2 regions of the Bifidobacterium sp. WCA-178-WT-4B genome follow, and region 2 is predicted to be linked to the other one. Evidence: riboswitches for the same ligand, from Rfam matches in the RefSeq annotation. Region 2 holds a riboswitch; the other holds the start of a gene.
What was found. Region 2 has a riboswitch for FMN ahead of FYJ31_RS06980 (ECF transporter S component). Riboswitches for the same ligand answer to the same signal wherever they lie in the genome.

Region 1 (7,636 bases), on a different contig from region 2:
GAAGGCGTAGAACTTCTTGCCCTGTCGCTTCAGACGAATCTTGGTTGCCAAAATGGCTCTCCTTGTAATGCTAGGTGTGCGGGTTCTCGGTTTGCCATGTGGGGCATGACCGGCCGGAATCCACGTGTCCTCGCGGCTCGGGGTGTAGAGGGCGCCACGCGCGCGCGAATAACCGTACTAGTGTAACGCGGAAGCCGGATATTGCGCATCGGTCCGGTCGTGACGCACGGAATCGCCGGACGGACGGCGTGTCGGCGGCGCGCCCGCCGTCGCCATGGCTGATAGCCTGATTGATGGCAGTGCGAGACGGGAAAGGGGGCGCTGATCGATGGGTGAGTGCGTGATCGGCCCCGGTGCCCGGGCGCGTGTGGATGCGGATGACGGATTCTTCTTCGGCATGGGGGCCTTCGAGACCATCGCGGTATCTGGTGGCGCGCCCGTGTTTCTGGACGACCATCTGACGCGCTTGGATGGGACGTTGCGGTACCTCGGCATCGAGGCGCGTCGTGCCGACTTGGAGACGATGGTTCTCCGCGCATGCGCCGGACTCGGCGCATCGGACGATTCGGCCCTCAAGCTCACGGTCACCGAGCGCAACCGCGTCGTCTCGTTGAGACGCAACCCGTATGCCGCGCCGGGGGCGAAGCGCGCCTTCCGCTGCGACTTCGCCGATGTGCGCAGGAACGAATCCTCCCCCCTCGCGCGCATGAAGACGTTGGCGTATGCCGAAAACATCATGGAGAAGCGTCGCGCCCGTGACCGCGCCGTCGACGAGCCGTTGTTCCTCAATACGCGGGGCGAGGTCGCCGAAGGGGCCGTCTCCAATATCTTCGCCGTCATCGGGGGAGACGTCGTGACGCCTCCCGTCTCCTGCGGTCTGCTGCCCGGGGTCATGCGCCATGCCGTGATCGGGTTCACGGGGGCCGTCGAACGCCCTATCATGCCCGACGAGCTGCTTCGGGCCGACGAGGTGTTCCTCACCAACTCCCTGATGGGTGCCATGCCCGTGGCCGGTATCGGCGGTGTGGAATTCGAACCGGGGAGCGTGTCGCGCGACGTGAACGACGCCTATGCCCGCATGGTGGCGCGGACGCGGGACCGGGCGCAGACGAAGGAGTTCCGGTGAGCGCGCAGGTGTTCAAGCTCAGGACGTTCCGACCGCTTGCCGACATCGTGGAGCGCGTGCGCGGCGAGGAACGCTTCGCGTTCCTGGACTCCTCGATGCCGGGGGCGCAGGGGCGCTACTCGATCCTGGGACTCTTCCCCTATCTTGTGATCGAACATGGGCGGGGCGGATGCCTCGTCGACGGCGTTGCCGTGGAGGGTGATTTCCTCGATGTCGTGAAGAAGCGGCTTGGACCCTGCGATGGCGCGCGCGATCCGCGTCTGCCCCTCACGGGAGGCGCGATCGGGTATCTGGGATACGATTTCGGCCGCGAATCGTGCGGCGTGCCGACCAGGCACGATCCCGTCGCGGCCACACCGGAGGCGAGCATGGTCTTCTACGACCTGCTACTCATCGAGGACGTCCGGTCGCGGTCGTTGTTCTGTTGCTGCCAGGGGCGGACGATGACGGCCGCCCACGCCCTGACATGGGCGCAGGACCTGGTGGATTCATGCCCGCCCGCCCCTCATCCCGCGCGCCGACGTTCGCTCGCCCCATGCTCCTCCGATTTCACGCGGGCCGGGTACGGCGACGCCCTGGCCCGTCTCGTCGATCATCTGCGCGCCGGCGACGCCTACGTCGTCAACATGGCGCAGCGCCTGCGCCTGGAGACGTCCGGGAGCCCCTATGCCATCTACCGTTATCTGCGCACCCACAACCCGGCCCCGTTTTCCGCCTATCTGCGCGCACCGGGTCTCGACGTGTGCTGTTCGAGCATGGAACGGTTCATGGAGATTCGCTCGGGGCATGTGGTGACGCGGCCCATCAAGGGGACCCGGCCGCGCGGCGGCACGCCGGACGAGGATCGGGCGAACCGCGAGGAACTCGCCCGCAGCGAGAAGGACCACAGCGAACTGCTGATGGTCGTGGACCTCGAACGCAACGACCTGTCGATCGTCTGCGAACCGGGTTCCGTCGGCACGGACCCCGACTTCGCCATCGAGACGTATCCTTCCGTATTCCATCTCGTCGCGACCGTCGAGGGGACGCTGCGCAAGGATCGTTGCGCCGTGGACGCGGTTCGCGCCGCGTTTCCCACCGGTTCGATCACCGGCGCCCCGAAGGTTCGCGCCATGCAGATCATCGACGAGCTCGAACGCGCGCCCCGGGGATTGTACACGGGCAGCATCGGGTATTTCTCCGATACGGGCGATTGCGATTTCAACGTGGTGATCCGCACCATCGTGCGTGAAGGAGGCGAGACGTCGCTCGGCGTGGGCGGAGGCGTCACCGTGGAATCCGATTTCGACTTCGAGTACGACGAGACGATGCAGAAGGCCCGGGCGCTGCGTGAGGCCGCTTCCGTTGACAGGGGGAGCGTCGGCGAGTACAATCGTGGGCAAAACGAATAACTATCTTCAGGGCAGGGTGCGATTCCCTACCGGTGGTACAGCCCACGAGCCGCAAGGCATGATTTGGTGAGATTCCAAAGCCGACAGTACAGTCTGGATGAGAGAAGATGAAAGTACGTTCATGCTTCGTCGTACGCCCTGAAATGATGCCATATCATTTCAGGGCGTTTTCGTGTTCGCATGAACCTTCTTTTGTATGCCTTGGATAGCGTATGGGCGCAACATGCTTGGAGGCGTACATGGACGATGCGCAGTACATGGGACTCGCGATCGAGCTGGCGAAGCGAGGGGCCGGATACGTGAACCCCAATCCCATGGTCGGCGCGGTGATCGTCAAGGACGATCGGATCATCGGGCAGGGGTATCACGAGGAGTTCGGCGGATTGCACGCCGAGAGGAACGCGTTGCGGCATTGCACGCAGTCACCCGCCGGGGCGACGTTGTACGTCACGCTTGAGCCGTGCTGCCATTACGGCAAAACGCCGCCATGCACGGAGGCGATCGTGGAAAGCGGCATCGCAAGGGTCGTCGTCGGAACCTTGGACTGCAATCCCGTGGTGTCCGGCAAGGGCGTGCGCATGCTCGAGGACCACGGCATACGGGTCGATGTGGGGGTGCTGGCCGACGAGTGCCGGCATCTGATACGGGTGTTCAGCAAATACATCACCACGCATACGCCGTATGTCATCATGAAATACGCCATGACGATGGACGGGAAGATAGCGACCCATACCAATCAATCACGGTGGATCAGCGGCGAGGAGTCGAGGCGTCGGGTCCATCAGCTCCGTCGATCCGTCGCGGCGGTCATGGTGGGGGTAAACACGGTGATCGAGGACGACCCGTTGCTGACATGCCGCATGGCACACGGAAGGAACCCGGTTCGCGTCGTCTGCGATACGCGATTGAGGACGCCCCTCACCTCGCGGATCGTGCAGACGGCGAATGACGTCAGGACCTATATCGCCACCGCCTGCGATGACGAACGCAAGGCGGAGGACTACCGGCGGCACGGCTGCGAAATACTCGCCGTCGGAAGGAAGGGCGACCACGTCGATCTGGCGGACGTGGTGCGGCGCCTGGGGGATATGCAGATGGACAGCGTGCTGCTGGAAGGCGGGAGCGCGATGAATTGGAGCGCCCTCGAACAGCGGATCGTCGATGAGGCGCACGTGTACATCGCGCCGAAGATATTCGGCGGCACCGCGAAAAGCCCGGTGGGCGGCCAAGGGGTCGCCCTGCCTTCCGACGCCGTCATGCTCCGGCCCCGCACCTGCTCCCGAGTGGGAGAGGATTATCTGGTGGAAAGCGAGGTGGTGTATTCATGTTCACGGGAATAGTGGAGGAAGTCGGAACGGTGGCGGACATACGGAGGAGCGCCGCCAACTGCACGCTGTCGGTCGACGCCACGAACGTGATGGAAGACCTCCATATCGGCGACAGCATGGCGGTGAACGGCATCTGTCTGACGGTCGTCGATTTCGACCGGCGACGCTTCACCGTCGACGTGATGAATGAGACGTGGCGCAGAACCTCGCTTGGCGTATTGCGCCACGGGAGCGGCGTCAACCTGGAACGGGCCCTGCCGGTGAACGGAAGGTTCGGTGGCCATATCGTCACCGGGCACATCGACGGCACGGGCAGCATATCTTCCGTGCGGCGCGAAGGCAATGCCGTGTGGTACCGGATCGCGGCGCGGAACGAGATACTCGAAGGCATCGTCGAGAAAGGCTCAATCGCCGTCGACGGCATCAGCCTGACGGTCGCGGAGGTCACGGAAAGGGACTTCTCGGTATCGATCATCCCGCACACCTTGGCGCAGACGGTGCTGGGCGAGAAACGGGTCGGCGGCGTGGTCAATCTCGAAAACGACGTATTGGGAAAATACGTGCGGAACATGATGACGACCCGGACGGGACTGACGCAGGATCTGCTGTCCCGGTGCGGGTTCTGAGAAAGGATGCATGAATCATGAACCATCAGTCGGTGCAAGCGGCGTTGCAGGCGCTGCGGGAAGGAAAACTCGTTCTGGTCATCGATGACGAGGACCGGGAGAACGAGGGGGATCTCATCTGTGCCGCGCAGTCGGCCACCACATGGAACGTCAATTTCATGGCAACCCACGCCAAGGGATTGATCTGCATGCCCATGAGCGGGCAACTGGCCCACAAGCTGATGCTTCCGCCCATGGTCGAGCACAACACCGATAACCATGAAACCGCTTTTACGGTGTCCATCGATTACCGTGGCACCACGACCGGCATCTCCGCCGAAGAGCGGGGATTGACGGCTCGCATGTGCGTCTCCGATGACGTGGAACCCCTCGATTTCCGCAGACCGGGACATATGTTCCCCCTGGTGGCGAAGAAGGGCGGCGTCCTGGAACGGAACGGGCACACGGAGGCGACCGTCGACCTCATGCGGTTGGCGGGATTGCGCGAATGCGGCCTGTGCTGCGAGATCATGGACGACGATGGCCGGATGATGAGGACCCCCGACCTGACCCGGTTCGCCCAGGAGCATCAGATCCCGCTCCTGACCATCAAGGAACTGCAGGAATACAGGAAAGCGCACGATACGCTCGTCGAATGCGTCTCGACCGTGGCGATGCCCACGCGATACGGGGAATTCACGGCGCACTGCTATGTGAACAGGTTGAACGGCGAGCATCATGTCGCGCTGGTCATGGGGGATCTGGGCGATGGGACCGATGTGTTGTGCCGGGTGCATTCGGAATGTCTGACCGGTGACGTCTTCGGCTCGCTGCGTTGCGATTGCGGTCAGCAGTTGGACACGGCGATGAGGATGATCGCGGAGCATGGTTCGGGCGTGCTGCTGTACATGCGCCAGGAAGGGCGGGGCATCGGTCTGGTCAACAAGCTGAAGGCCTACCGTCTGCAGGACGAGGGCATGGACACGCTCGACGCCAATCTCGCGTTGGGATTCCCCGGTGACGCGAGGGAGTACTACATCGGAGCGCAGATTCTCAGGGATCTGGGGATACGGTCTATGCTCCTGCTGACCAACAATCCCGACAAAGTGTATCAATTGGAAGACTATGGAATGGAGATCCGCGACAGAATACCAATCGAAATCGAAGCCAATGCTTACGACAGTTTCTATCTCAAAACCAAGAAAAACCGCATGGGACATATCCTGAACATGGAGGAGGAATAAATGCACACGTTCGAAGGCGATCTGGTAGCCGAAAACATCACGATAGGCATCGTTGTGGCGAGGTTCAACGAGTTCATCACCTCAAAACTGCTGGCAGGGGCGCTGGACACCCTGAAAAGGGAGAATGTCCGCGAACAGGACATAGCGGTGGCCTGGGTGCCGGGCGCCTTTGAGATACCCCTGATCGCGTCGAGGATGGCCAAGAGCAAGCGCTACGATGCGATCATCTGCCTGGGTGCGGTCATTCGGGGCAGCACCAGCCACTACGATTACGTGTGCAATGAGGTCTCGAAGGGAATCGCGCAGACCAGCCTCGACACCGGTGTGCCGGTGCTGTTCGGCGTGCTGACGACGGATTCCATCGAACAGGCGATCGAACGGGCCGGCACCAAAGCGGGGAACAAGGGTTCCGAGTGCGCGCAGGGCGCGATCGAAATGGTGAATCTGATCCGCTCCATGGACCTCTGACGGCGAACCACCCGGCTGCGGGCGGGGGTCTTCCAGACGTTCCCGCCCGCTTCGCGCCACACGGCCAAGGCCCGATCGATCGCCGCGCCCGCTACCGCAGGGTGAGCGTTGCGGCCAAAGCCAGATGGTCGGTGTCCGGCACTTCGAAGGACGTCACACCGGACGGCCTGAGCCCTTGGGTGAACAGGATATGGTCCAGTTCGATGCGCGGCCACTTGAGCCAGCGCGGGAAGGTGAGATTCGGGCCGGCGGCTTGAATCAGACTTGCGTCCTTGAATCCGGACTTGAGCAACGCGCGGAAGCTCGGGTGGTCGGTGCTCGAGTTGAGATCGCCCATAACGACGATGATATTGCGATTGCTGACGGATTTTGCACGGGCGAGTTCTCGCAGACCCAGAATGCCGGCCGACCAATCCGCGCAGCCGCGCATCGGCGATTTCGGGTGAGCCGAACAAAGCGTCACTGTGCGGTTACCGGAGGTTTTGAGGGTGATGGCGGGAACGTCGGCGGCAGGGATGGAGACCACGTTGGGCACCGCTGCGCTCGGCTCGTAGCGGGAATAGATCACGTTGAATCCACCGTTATCGGTCTCTTTGGCCTCTCCGAACTGATGGGAGGGGAGGAGTTCGTTGATGTCGGCTTCGGTAAGACGTGTGATGAGGTCGTCGGTGACTTCCTGCAAGGCCAATACGCTGATATTGCGTTCGCGAATATTGCGAATGATTTCAGCGGCGTCGGCGCGTCCGTATCGACAATTCATCGTCATAACCGAGAACTGGGGCGAGAGTGTTTCACGCGTTGTTTCACGGTGCCCGTCGGAGATTGTTTCGGGTCCTTCCTTCGGAGTGTTTGAGGTACCCGATGTATTGCTGTTATGGCTTTTTGACAGCGTCGGCGAAGTTGTTTCACGGGCTGTTTCACGGTGGGATTCTCTGCGTTTGCCGGCTGGGTCGATTGACGTACCCCAGTAGCTGATGCGCTGTGAGCTGGCAATCAGCGCGACCATAATAAGCAACGACATCGCAGTCCATTCATGTTGCCATGCGGCGACCGCGGCCAGAATCATCAAAGGAACCCACAACAGCGGAGTCAGGGCAATCATATACGGAAGCGGCATGCGGGCCTCGAGACCGGCGGGCAGCGCGCTTAAGGCCGTCCATAACAGTGCGATGATTGCCACCGCGCCGAGGATTGTCGTCATGGAAGTTCCTTTCGAAATACAAATTGAACCGAGATATAACTTGGCTCCCCTCTGCGAGGGGAGCCAAGTTGTGAAATCAGCGACCGAACAGTCCGCCAAGGCCTCCGCCGAGGTTCGGCGGCAGTTCAGTGCCACCGTCGACGTTGCCCATCATCTGCTCAAGGCCGGCGGGCAGGGCCGGGTTCTGTGGCTTCTTGGCGAAGGCGGAACCGCCGGTCGAACCGGAGGACTTGCCGGCCAGCTTGTCGCGCAATGCCTTTTCCTCGGCCTCGC
Region 2 (7,636 bases):
TTCATCGGTCAGCGTTGGAATGAATCGCAATGCCAGACTCATGACCAGCGCGATTTCTTGGGCATGGATACCGAGTCGGTTGAGCGGACTGATCAAGGTGTCGAAGGCGTCGGTCATGGCGGTAGGCGTGGTGGTAGTGAGGAACACCGCGCCCAGAATGATTACCAATGCGAAACGGCAGGCGTACAGCACGGCTATGGTCACGCCCTGATCGGTGATGCTTAGCGGTCCAAGCACCACCACCGGCGTGCCGGTGCGTACCACAAACAGATTGACCACGCCCATCAGCCCCAGCAGGATCAGAATCGGATGAATGGATTCAAGCACCCGTAACGGGTTCAGGCGTGCCGCCGCGATAACGGCCAGGGTGATGGCAATGCCCAGTGCGAGCTGGGTTGGCGTGTTCACCGCGAACATCGTGAACATGGCGGCCAGGAAACCCACCATCTTCACGCGCGGGTCAAGTCGGTGTATCACTGAGTGCACAGGGCCGTTGGAGGATACGGCCGTGGCGGTGACGGTGGCCGTGACGGGGCCGCCGGATGCGGGGGCGGCAATCGGCATACGGACCACGCGGTCGGCGATTTGCTTGGCCTCCTCCCAGTCATGGGTGATGATGAGCACGGTCACGCCACGTGATTTGAGCATGCGCAACAGCTCATGGATACGCTTCTTGGCTTGGGCGTCCAGACTCGCGGTCGGCTCGTCCATGATGAGCACGTCAGGATTGCAGGCCAGCACGCCGGCGATGGCCACCAATCGCTGCTGTCCGCCGGACAGGTCGAAAGGGGAGCGGTCGGCAAGATGCCCGATATGCAACAGGTCCAGTGATTCGCGCACACGGTCGGCCACCTCGGCCTCGGCGAGCCCCTGGTTGCGCGGGCCGTACGCCACGTCCTCGGCCACCGTGTCCGCGAACAACTGGTGCTCCGGATGCTGCATCACGTAACCCACATGCCGGCGCAATTGCGCTAATTGCTTGCGATTCGCCGACTTCGGACGCGCGTTGCGACCGCGCCTGCCAATCGAGGACACCGGAACGCCGGCCACCTCGATGCTGCCGGCGGTCGGCGCGGCCAGCGCGCACAACATGCGCACCAGCGTCGACTTGCCCGAACCATTCACGCCCATCAGTGCCACGGTTTCACCGCGCGCGATGGTGAACGACAGGTCATCGATAACCGCCCGTTTGGCCGAAGGATAGCGATAGGTCAGATGCGAGACGCGAATGATGGGGTCCGTCATATCACCGATGCCATCGGAGAGCAGCGGCAGTTCGGAGCCGTCTTCGCGCTCCCGCTGGCGGGGGCTGTCGTTCGTAGGACGACAGGGGGCGGCTTCTGTGCCGATGCCACCCTCGGTCTCGCTTTGCGAGACAGCCTCCGCCAGCGGGGGTCGATTATCGACGGCTGCAGTGACACCAGCGATTCGCCCGGCCTCCATGCGCACGATGCGATCGGCATGAACGGTCTCATCCGGATGATGCGTGACATGCACGATTGTGGTGCCGCGCGCCTGCAAATCATCCAAAATGCGCATAACTTCGGCGCGTGCGGATTCGTCCAGCATGGCGGTCGGCTCATCCAATACCAGCATCGCCGGGTTCATGGCCAGCATGCCGGCGATGGCGGCGCGTTGCTGCTGCCCCCCGCTCATACGGGTCGGGTCGGACTGGCGTAAGTTCGCCAACCCCACGGCCTGCAATGAATCAACGATACGCTCGCTGATGAGCCCGCGCTCCAGCCCGAGATTCTCCAGGCCAAAGGCCACGTCATCCTCCAACACGGTGGTGACCAGCTGATCCTCGGGATTCTGGAACACCATACCGATGCCGCGGCGGGCAGCACGATAGGCATCGGCATTCGGGCCGGCTGCGTACACGCGCTGTTCCAGTAGCGTCACTTCGCCACCGTCCGGCGCGGTCAATCCCGCAATCAGACGGGCCAACGTGGACTTGCCCGACCCGTTCGGACCGACCAAGCATAGGCGCTCGCCTGCATGGACCGTGAGCGAAACGCCATCCAAAGCCCATGAGGTGCCGCGGTCATAGCTGAAACGAATGTCCTTGAGTACGGCGGCGGGGGAGGCAGGCTCGGCGGAAGCGTGAGGTTCGGCAGAATCGTGGAACTCGTCGGCGTCGAAGGAACGGGGTGCAACGGTCATGAAACAGTAATCCGTAACTGATAGGCGAAAACGCAGAATCCCGGCAAAGGCCGGAGTTCTGCGTTCTTGTTCTTTGAGTGGTCGTTGAGTGGTCGTTAGTCGTGGCGGGCATAGGCCCGTCTCAGGCCAGTCACTGCTGCTTGGACAGCAGGTTGGAGACCGGCTTGTAGATCAGGAAGGTGATCACGGCGTGAATCGCCATCTTAGCCACGTTGAACGGCAGCAGAATCGGCAGAATCATCGCGGCCACAGCCTGGTAGGTCATGTGCGCGTAAATCGGCGTGACGATGAGGTTGCCCACCAGCGCCACCACGATGGCCAGCACCGCACCCACCAGAATGCCGATGGCGGCACCCTTGCGCGTACGGATCTCACGGTAGATGAACGCGGCCGGCACAGACAGGAACAGCGCCACCAGCACAGCCATCAGCGAACCCCACGGGTCGGCGAACATGTGCGGCACAAAGCCGAGCACAGACACGATTGCGGCGGCGGCCGGACCGTACGCAAAGCCGGCGATCAGGCAGACGATGCCGGACGGGTCGTACTTCAGCCAAGTGACCGGCGTAATCGGGAATTCAATGAAGCTGGTGACCATCGCCAGCGCCACGAACAGTGCATACATGGCGATACGGCGCGTGGACCAGCGGCCGGAATCGGCCACGCCAGTGGTGTGTGAGCCAAGTTTGGCGTTGGTGCTGGCGGTGGACGCGCTGGCCGAACCCTCGGCCTCGGGCGCCACAGAACGAACAACTTGCATGCGGATACGCGAAGATACGCTCATAATGAGCCCTCGTTTCTTTCATCCGGACTATACCGTTGGCTCCGGAATCTCACCGGATCAGCCGCTTGCGCGGGTCGCGGGCTTCCCGCCATCCCCGTTATGAAACCCGGGGTACAGGTTACCGCCAGTAAGGAATTGCACCTTCCCTGAAACTGACAGGCTTATTCATACGCCATGCGCCGGACGTACGCAACCCGCGTTTCACTGTGCAAAAATTCGTCTTGTGCCGGTCAAGTGCAACAATGGGAGCCATGGCTGAAGTGAAGAAACCCAACAACACCATCGACAAGCTTGCCCTGATCGTCACCACCTACAAACGTCAGCAGCTGCTCGAGGTACTGTTCGATTCGATTCTGGCGCTTGAGCAGGCACCGTGGCGCATTGTCATCGTGGACAACGAGCAGTCCGATCAGACGGCGGACATGGTCGCTGCGTTTGCCGGCAAGGTGACCGGCCAATGGGGCACCACCGTGGCCGACCAGTCCGGCAACGAAGAACGTGTGGTCTATGCGCCGCAGACCGAGAACCTGGGTGGTGCGGGCGGTTTCTCCGCCGGCGTGGCCAAAGCCTACGAGCTGGGTGCCGCATGGTTCTGGGTGATGGACGACGATGTGGCCGTGCTGCCGGACGCCATTGCCAAGCTGTCCAAGTGGACCGACAAGCACGAGGTGATTCAGGGATCCCGATTCGATTACGATGGCGGCCCGTTCTACTGGCAGTACGACTTCATTGTGCCGCTGGGCATTCCGAACCCGATTGCGCCCGCCGCATTTGGCCCGGCCGGGTATCGAGTGATGGACACGCTGTGCTTCGAAGGCGGCCTGTTCAACCGCCGTGTGGTCACGGAAATCGGTCTGCCGGACCCGCGCTTCTTCATCTACTGGGATGACACGATGTATGGCTACCGCGCCAGCAAGGTCACCAACCCGATTGTGGTGCCCGACGTGATCCTGCGCCGTACGCGCGAGATCGGCAATTGGGATATCGCCGGCGTGCGCCAGCTCAACTCCACATCCGACATGAACCGGTATCACATCATGCGCAACCGCGGATACATGGCCCGGTACTTCATGACCTATGGTGACTTCCGCCCGCTGGTGTTTGGACTGGGTACCGTGCTCACCGCGGCCAAGGAAGTCATTCGCCTGGTGATGGTGGATCGCGAGCACCTCAAGACCGGTTTGGTGCAGATTGCCAAGGGCTGGTGGGACTCGCGCAAGCTGATGCACGACCCCACCTGGAAGCCCATGCCGTCGCTTGAGTGACGGCCATGCCCCGGCCCGTCCGGCGCGTCCGCGTGATGGTCGCGTTAGACTTGGGCGAAATCGTGGATCGATGACATATCAGGAAAGGAAGGTCAACGATGATTGAAACTGCACAGGCTTTTGGTGTTGACATTGGCGGTTCCGGCATCAAGGCCGCACCTGTCGACCTCACCAAGGGCGATTTCGCCGAGCCGCGATTGAAGATTCTCACTCCCGAGGTCTCCACTCCTCAGGCCGTGGCCAAAATCGTCAAGCAGCAGCTCGACCACTTCGAAGTGCCTGAATCCGCACCCGTTGGCATCGCCTTCCCCGCGCCGATCAAGCCCGGCCAGAAGCTCGACTTCATGGCCAACCTCGACCAGTCTTGGATTGGCGTGGACGTTACTGAAGTGTTCTCCGAAGCCTGCGGCCGCCCGGTCGTCGTGGTGAACGACGCCGACGCCGCCGGCCTGGCCGAAGTCCAGTTCGGTGCCGCCAAGGGCCAGGATGGTCTGGTCATCGCCACCACACTGGGCACCGGCATCGGCACCGCTTTGATCTACAACGGCGCGCTCATCCCGAACACCGAACTCGGACACATCATCCTGAGCGCCAAGCATCTGGACGCCGAGAAGTACGCCTCCTCCGCGATTCGCGAGAACGAGGAACTGGGCTACAAGAAGTGGGCCAAGCGTCTGACCAAGTACTACGGCCTTATGGAGAAGTACTTCAACCCGGACCTGTTCACCGTCGGCGGCGGCGTGAGCCGTCAGAGCGAAAAGTTCCTGCCGTACGTGGATATCAAGACCCCGATTGTGCCCGCCAAGCTGCGTAACCAGGCCGGCATCGTCGGTGCCGCCTACTATGCCAGCACCAAGCAGCAGTGAGCTGAGTTATTTCTGCTGGCGCAGGAGCCGTATTGACCATATGTAAGGCCGTCCAAGTATTTCGGGCGGCCTTTTTTAATGAGTAATTCGTTCATTAGGTCGATTATGTGTTCATTAGGTCACTCCCATTCCAAACCTGAATTGCAATGGGCTCGGAATGGCGGCGTTTCAAGCATCAACAATTGTGAGGCTCGACTAGCAGTGACCTAATGAGCGCGAAAATGACCTAATGAATGTAGCTAGGCCGTTATTCGATGTGGATTGAAGTCATAGTATGTCTGACGACTCCGCTGCCGTGCCGCACGATTGTCGTAGTGCTGGATGCTGGTGGATATGAGGCCTCGATATACCTGGCTCGGCAGGGGTGGTTTTATCGTGGAGGGTATGAGCGTGCATTTCTCTTCTCGTGTGGATATTTCTGCGCCGAATCCCATTGCGGCGGCCGAGGCGGCAGCCAAGGCAAACGGCATCGCACTCAGCAAACTCAACGATTCCAATCCGACCCGCCACGGGTTGGCACCCGAATTGGTGCCGAGCGTGTATACGGCCGACCCGCGTGGACCGCGTGCGGCACGAGAATCATTGGCCGCATTCCTCAATACGGCAAACGTGGTAGACGCAAGCAGCCCTCAGTTGGCTTCGCCCGCCGCCGGCGAGGGCGGGAACGAGCGCCATGCCGCTTTCACCAATGTGAATACCGCCATCGAGGGCGTTGACCCGGACGCCCTGTACCTGCTGAGCTCCACGTCCGAGGCGTATTCGTGGCTGATTAAGTTACTTTGCGATGCCGGCGACGCGGTGCTGGCACCCAAACCCGGCTATCCGCTGATCGAGTCGATTGCACGGCTTGAATGCGTCGACACGGTCGAATACCAGTTGCAATTCGACGGCTCCTGGTTCATCGACATCGCCGAACTCGAGCGGCTACTCAGCGAGCCCGGTGGCGAACGCATCAGAGCATTGGTGCTCATCAACCCGAACAATCCGACCGGTTCGTACGTAAAACCAACCGAGCGTGCACGTATCGTGACATTGTGCCGTGAACATGGCATCGCCCTTATCGCCGATGAAGTGTTCTTCGATTACTCTCTCGAACCTTTCCCCGACAACGCACGGCTTGCGGGGGAGCGCGGCGTGCTCACCTTCGCCCTAGACGGATTCTCCAAGATGTTGGCCGCGCCGCACGCCAAAGTCGGATGGATTCAGGTGTCCGGACCCGACGAGGACGTTGCCGAGGCCCAGCGTCGACTGGACGTCATCGCCGATGATTATCTGCCGATGAGTGACATCACCGCCGAACGGATTCCCGCATTATTGAACGCCGCGCCTGCACAGACCAGACGGGTGAGGGAGCGTGTGCGCGATAATCTTGCCAAGCTGCATACGCTGCTCAATGCCGATCCCAACGGGCTGGTCAGCGTGCTACGGGCCGAAGGCGGTTGGAACGTGCTGCTACGAGTGCCCTCAGTCATCGATGAGAACGAAATGGTGTTGCGGCTGATTGACGAGCACCAACTCACCGGACAGCCCGGCTACTTCTTCGACATGACCTCCAATGGATACCTGGCCGTTTCCCTGCTGCCCGAACCGGACGAATTCGAGCGTGGCATCCGCGCCGTGCTCAATACCGTCGCCGCTTTGCTGCGATAGGCCGGTGTTTGCCGTCACCGCACCTGTACTCCACGTACAATGGCGGCATGGGATTCTTGTTTAGACCGAAAGAACTGCCACACCCGGCATCGCTGACGTTCACTTTGGAACAGGCCGGGCATACGTATGATGATGGGCACGTGGGACTTGCTCCCACGGACATCACCATCAGCGAGCGGCGGGTGGCCGTGATCGGACTGAACGGCGCAGGCAAATCCACATTGCTGGGTCTGCTGGACGGTTCGTTGAAGGCCAACGCCGGCACGGTGACCATTGCGGGCGGTGAGGAACGTCTTGACCCGGCTGTGAAGAAGGACGCGAAGCGCATCGATAATCTGGTCGGCAAAGTTCGCCGCGAGGAGATTCCGAACAGTTTCTACCAAGCGGCGAATATTTCCGAGGCTGTTTCCGAAGCGTTGAAAAAGCACAAGGTGCCCGAGTCAGAACGTCATGCGCGCATCGGTAATCTGTTCGCGCATTTTGATTTGGCGCAGGTCTCCAAGGCCAAGGCCGGCGAATTGGACTCCGAGAAACGGCACCTGCTGGCTATTGCGGCCGCGCTGAGCTTTGAGCCGAGTGCGATTGTGGCGGATGAGCCGAGCAAGGGATTGGATGAGATTGGCACCGCGCATGTGGCCAAGGCGTTGTTCAGCTACAACAAGCAGGTGATTTTCGCCACGCATGACACGGATATGATCCGCCGGCCCGAATACGCCATCGACCGCGTACTGGTGCTGGACGAGCACGCGGTCGTGTTTGACGGAGCGCCGGCTGAGGCTGTGGCGTTTTATGAGGATCTGATTCGCCGCCGATACGAGACTAGAGCATCGTGAACCATGCCTGAACCCGATGCCAGAGCGTCGGATCGTTGACGATCATGGCGTCGTCGCGCGCCTGCACGAAGCAAC

Region 1: it holds a riboswitch for FMN, as region 2 does, so the genes downstream of both, ribD (bifunctional diaminohydroxyphosphoribosylaminopyrimidine deaminase/5-amino-6-(5-phosphoribosylamino)uracil reductase RibD) here and FYJ31_RS06980 (ECF transporter S component) in region 2, are expected to answer to the same signal.

What each region holds. Positions count from the first base shown of each region.
Region 1 is NZ_VULV01000013.1:46,964-54,599, forward strand. Features, by position in the region: gene rpsP (30S ribosomal protein S16) at 1-51, opposite strand, end outside; gene FYJ31_RS09355 (aminotransferase class IV) at 329-1,126, shown strand; gene pabB (aminodeoxychorismate synthase component I) at 1,123-2,517, shown strand; FMN riboswitch at 2,516-2,630, shown strand; gene ribD (bifunctional diaminohydroxyphosphoribosylaminopyrimidine deaminase/5-amino-6-(5-phosphoribosylamino)uracil reductase RibD) at 2,730-3,857, shown strand; gene FYJ31_RS09370 (riboflavin synthase) at 3,842-4,471, shown strand; gene FYJ31_RS09375 (bifunctional 3,4-dihydroxy-2-butanone-4-phosphate synthase/GTP cyclohydrolase II) at 4,489-5,694, shown strand; gene ribH (6,7-dimethyl-8-ribityllumazine synthase) at 5,695-6,162, shown strand; gene FYJ31_RS09385 (endonuclease/exonuclease/phosphatase family protein) at 6,254-7,363, opposite strand; gene ffh (signal recognition particle protein) at 7,440-7,636, opposite strand, start outside.
Region 2 is NZ_VULV01000008.1:52,284-59,919, forward strand. Features, by position in the region: gene FYJ31_RS06975 (energy-coupling factor transporter ATPase) at 1-2,163, opposite strand, end outside; gene FYJ31_RS06980 (ECF transporter S component) at 2,294-2,947, opposite strand; FMN riboswitch at 2,954-3,105, opposite strand; gene FYJ31_RS06985 (glycosyltransferase family 2 protein) at 3,199-4,212, shown strand; gene ppgK (polyphosphate--glucose phosphotransferase) at 4,311-5,078, shown strand; gene FYJ31_RS06995 (pyridoxal phosphate-dependent aminotransferase) at 5,463-6,728, shown strand; gene FYJ31_RS07000 (ATP-binding cassette domain-containing protein) at 6,776-7,561, shown strand; gene FYJ31_RS07005 (hypothetical protein) at 7,548-7,636, opposite strand, start outside.